One region of the Streptomyces sp. NBC_00045 genome, then DNA from elsewhere that is predicted to be linked to it. Evidence: riboswitches for the same ligand, from Rfam matches in the RefSeq annotation. Region 1 holds a riboswitch; the other holds the start of a gene.
What was found. Region 1 has a riboswitch for thiamine pyrophosphate ahead of thiC (phosphomethylpyrimidine synthase ThiC). Riboswitches for the same ligand answer to the same signal wherever they lie in the genome.
Positions count from the first base shown of each region.

Region 2: another riboswitch for thiamine pyrophosphate. It lies ahead of thiO (glycine oxidase ThiO); the one in region 1 lies ahead of thiC (phosphomethylpyrimidine synthase ThiC).

Region 1 is NZ_CP108271.1:4,069,975-4,072,169, reverse strand. It holds gene OHA65_RS19025 (YibE/F family protein) at 1-1,074, opposite strand, end outside; TPP riboswitch at 1,147-1,292, shown strand; gene thiC (phosphomethylpyrimidine synthase ThiC) at 1,287-2,195, shown strand, end outside.
Region 2 is NZ_CP108271.1:2,426,372-2,428,566, reverse strand. It holds gene thiO (glycine oxidase ThiO) at 1-971, opposite strand, end outside; TPP riboswitch at 969-1,081, opposite strand; gene OHA65_RS11445 (FAD-dependent oxidoreductase) at 1,175-2,195, shown strand, end outside.

The sequences.
Region 1 (2,195 bases):
CATCGAGGAGTCGGCCTGGTGGAGTTCCCAGACCGCGGAGGTCTGGGTGACCGTCACGTCGTCGAGCACGCCCAGCGATCCGATGATCACACCTGCAAGCAGCAGACCGCTCATGTCGATGTCCGGGTACAGCCCGTGGATCAGACCGGTGTTGTCGTCGGTGTTGCCGCTGAGGAACGCCCAGTCGACGAACACCGTTCCCAGCAGTCCGATCAGCAGCAGCGAGACGAGGGTCCCCAGGACGGCGACGGACGTGCGGGCGCTCAGGCCGTGGCACATGTAGAGCGCGATGAGCATGATGGCGCTGGCGCCGATGACCGCGACGACCAGCGGGTTGGAGCCCTGCAGGATCGCCGGGAGGATGAAGAGGGTCAGCACGCCGAAGCTGACGGCCAGCGCGATCAGCGCGAACAGGCCCCGCATCCGGCCGACGACGACCACCGCCACCGCGAAGATGCCGGCCAGCACCGCCAGGGGCAGTTTGCGGTTCACGTCGACCACGGAGTACTGGAGATCGCGGGGCGCGTCCGGCGCGTACGCGACGACCACCTCCTGGCCGTCCTCCAACTGCCGCGGCGCGCCGGGTTGGACGATCTCGAAGAAGGTGCGGCCCTTGTCGGGTCCGGTGCCGACCTCGACGGTGGCCTTCTTGCACTCGCCGGTCTGCGCTGCCCGGGCCTCGCGGCCCTCCGGGGTGGTGGGGTTGCTCGTGGCCGGAACCTGCGAGGCGTTCACCGATTTGCAGTCGACCTGTTCGAGCGCGACCACCCGGCCCTGTTGGGTCTGCCGGTCGAAGCCCACTCCGGAGCGCTCGTGGGCGGGGGCACCGCCCGGCCACAGCACCACCAGGCCGACGAAGACGGCGGCGGCGAAGGGGATCAGTACCGCTGCGATGACCTTGCGCAGGTGCTTCGAGACCGGAGCCGCCGGCCCGTGGCCATGGGAATGCCCGTGGGAATGCGCTTGGGCGGGACCGTGGTCATGCCCTTGGTCATGCCCGTGGCCCGCGTCTGCGTGGCCGGAGTGACCCGTGGGCTGAGTGGGTGCGGTGGGGGGCTGCGGCGATGACGTCACCAGCCGATCATCGCAAGAGTTGAGGGGGCCCACTGTTCAGCACGCCACAAGTGACGCTAGCGTGGGGTCACCTTTGCACAACGCGGGAGCTCGGAGCACCGGGCTGAGAGGGCGCTGATCACCGTACGCGCAGCACACATGCGTACGGGAAGAGGCTGCGTCGACCGCCGAACCTGTTACCGGGTAATGCCGGCGTAGGGAGATCAGGTCTCATGACCATTCAGGACGCACGCACGCCTGCCGTCAGCCAGGACGCCGACGGCCAGACCGAGCGCCAGCCGGGCTGGCACAAGGGCTACGTGGCGGGTTCCCGCCCCGACATCCGGGTGCCGGTCCGCCAGGTCCACCTCACCAACGGCAAGGACGTGACGCTCTACGACACGTCCGGGCCGTACACCGACCCCCAGATCGAGACCGATGTGCGGCGCGGACTGGCGCCGCTGCGCGAGAACTGGATCATCGGCCGAGGCGACACCGAGGAGTACGCGGGCCGCCCCGTGCGTCCCGAGGACGACGGCATCAAGCACACCTCGCCGCGCGGTGGCCTCAAGAACCTCGACGCGGTCTTCCCGGGCCGCCCCCGCCAGCCCCGCCGCGGCCGCGGCGGCGCAGCGGTCACTCAGCTCGCGTACGCCCGCCGTGGTGAGATCACCCCGGAGATGGAGTACGTCGCGATCCGCGAGAACGTCTCCCCCGAGGTCGTCCGCGAGGAGATCGCCGCAGGTCGCGCGGTTCTTCCCGCCAACGTGAACCACCCGGAGATCGAGCCGATGATCATCGGCAAGCGGTTCCTGGTCAAGGTCAACGCCAACATCGGCAACTCCGCTGTCACCTCTTCCATCGAGGAGGAGGTCGACAAGATGACCTGGGCGACCAAGTGGGGCGCCGACACGGTCATGGACCTCTCGACGGGCCGCAACATCCACACCACCCGCGAGTGGGTGCTGCGCAACTCTCCCGTACCGATCGGCACCGTGCCGCTCTACCAGGCGCTGGAGAAGGTCGACGGCCGCGCCGAGGACCTGACCTGGGAGATCTACAAGGACACGGTCATCGAGCAGGCCGAGCAGGGCGTCGACTACATGACGGTCCACGCCGGCGTGCTGCTGCCTTACGTCCCG
Region 2 (2,195 bases), 1.6 Mb from region 1:
CGGGTCTCGGTCAGTGGAAGCTCGGTGATGCCGGGTACCAACTCATGTGCATCGCGCAGGAGTTCGTACACGCCGCCGGCGGTGACCGTGGTGTCCCAGCCGAGTTCCTCGCTGGTGGCTCCGATGACGAGCTCGCCGTTCTCGCGCGGCACCAGGTACACGTGGCTGCCGCGGACGACCGCCCGCACCGTCCGGGAGAGGAACGGGGCGTACGGCGCCGGTACCGCGAGCCGCAGCACCTGGCCCTTCACCGGCCGTACGGGGGGCAGCACCTGCGGCGGTACGCCGGCGAGGCGGCCGCTGAGCGAGCCTGCGGCCAGGACCAGCTGGTCCGCGCGCAGCTCCGTACCGTCGTCGAGCAGTGCGCCGACGGCCCGGTCGGCGGTGGTGAGCAGCCGCTCCGCGCCCGCCCGGCGGATCTCCACGCCGGCGCCCTCGCAGGCGGTCAGCAGCGCGGCCGCCAGCCGGCGCGGATCGACCTGGTGGTCGCCGTCCACGCGCAGGCCGCCGCGTACGCCCGGGGCCAGCATCGGCTCCAGGCGGCGGCACTCGCGGCCGGTGAGCCACTCTGACTCCAGGCCGCAGCGGCGCTGGAGGGCGTGCAGTTCGCGCAGGTGGAGCCGGTCGTCGGCGTCGAGGGCGACGGCGAGCGTGCCACAGGCGCGGTAGCCGATGTCCATCCCGCCGGACGCCTCGGCAAGCTCTGCGGCGAACTCCGGGTAGCGGGCGGCGGAGGCGAGGTTGAGGCCCAGCAGGGTCTCCTCGCCGTAGTGCAGTTCGGTGACGGCTGCGAGCATGCCAGCCGCGACCTGCGCGGCGCCGCCGCCGGGCGCCGGGTCGGCGAGCACGGTCCGCAGCCCGCTCCGGGCCGCCCGCCAGGCGGTGACCAGGCCGATGATCCCGCCCCCGATGACGAGGACGTCGGATCCCGCGGCGGATCCCGCGGCGGTTCCCTTCCGAGATGAGTGCATGGGCGTCCAGCCCCTCCCTTCGCCGGCATGACCCGGATCAGGTTCGTACGGTCGGAGGCCGCTCAGCCTCCCTCTCAGCCCGGTGCGCCCGGACTCCCGCGATAGGTACGACCGCCAGCCTAACCCCGGCGACGGGGCCGGGTAAGGCTGCCTCCCCGGGTCCACTGTTACTGACTGTGCGTCAGATCGCTAGGCTGGGCGGTGTGAGCGAGCAGACGGAACAGACTCAGAGCGGTGTCGTCATCGTCGGCGCCGGAATGGCCGGGGTGCAGACCGCGGTCGCCCTTCGGGAGCAGGGCTGGAGCGGCCCCGTGACCCTGCTGGGAGCCGAGCCCCACCAACCCTACGACCGGCCCCCGCTGTCCAAGGCGGTACTGCTCGGCAAGGCCGAGGACTCCGCCTTCGACGTGGACTTCGAGGGGCTCGGGATCGAGCTCCGGCTCGGTGTGGAGGTCACCGGGCTGCGGGCCGCCGAGCGCGAGCTGGACACCGAGGCGGGGCCGGTCCCGTACGGGGTGCTCGTCCTGGCGACCGGCGCCGAACCGCTGACCCTGCCCGGGTCCGAGGGCGTCCAGGGCGTGCACCTGTTGCGCACCCTGGACGACGCGGCCCGGCTGCGCCCGGTGCTGGCCGCGGCGCCGGCGACCGTGGTGGTCGGGGCCGGCTGGATCGGCGCCGAGTTCGCCACCGCCGCGCGCGAGGCGGGCTGTGCGGTGACCGTGGTCGAGGCGGCGGACCGGGTGCTGGCCGGGGCGCTGCCGGCGGAGGTCGCGGCACCCATGACCCGCTGGTACGAGGAGGCGGGGGCCGCCCTGCTGACCGGCGCCAAGGTGGCCTCGGTGGAGTCCGGGCGGGTCCTGCTCGCGGACGGGCGGGAGCTGCCGGCGGGCGCGGTGGTCGTGGGCATCGGCGCCCGGCCCGCCACCCGGTGGCTGGAGGGCTCGGGGATCGAGCTCGGGCCGGACGGCTCGGTCACGGCGGACGCCTACCTGCAGACCTCCCTGCCCGGGGTGTACGCGGTCGGCGACTGCGCGTCGTTCCCCTCGGCGCGCTACGGGGCGCGGCTGCTGGTGCACCACTGGGACAACGCCCTGCAGGGGCCGCGCGTGGTCGCGGCGAACATCCTGGCGGGGGCTCCGGCCCAGGTCTACGACCCGGTGCCGTACTTCTGGTCGGAGCAGTTCGGGCGCTTCGTGCAGTATGCGGGGCACCACGCGGGAGCGG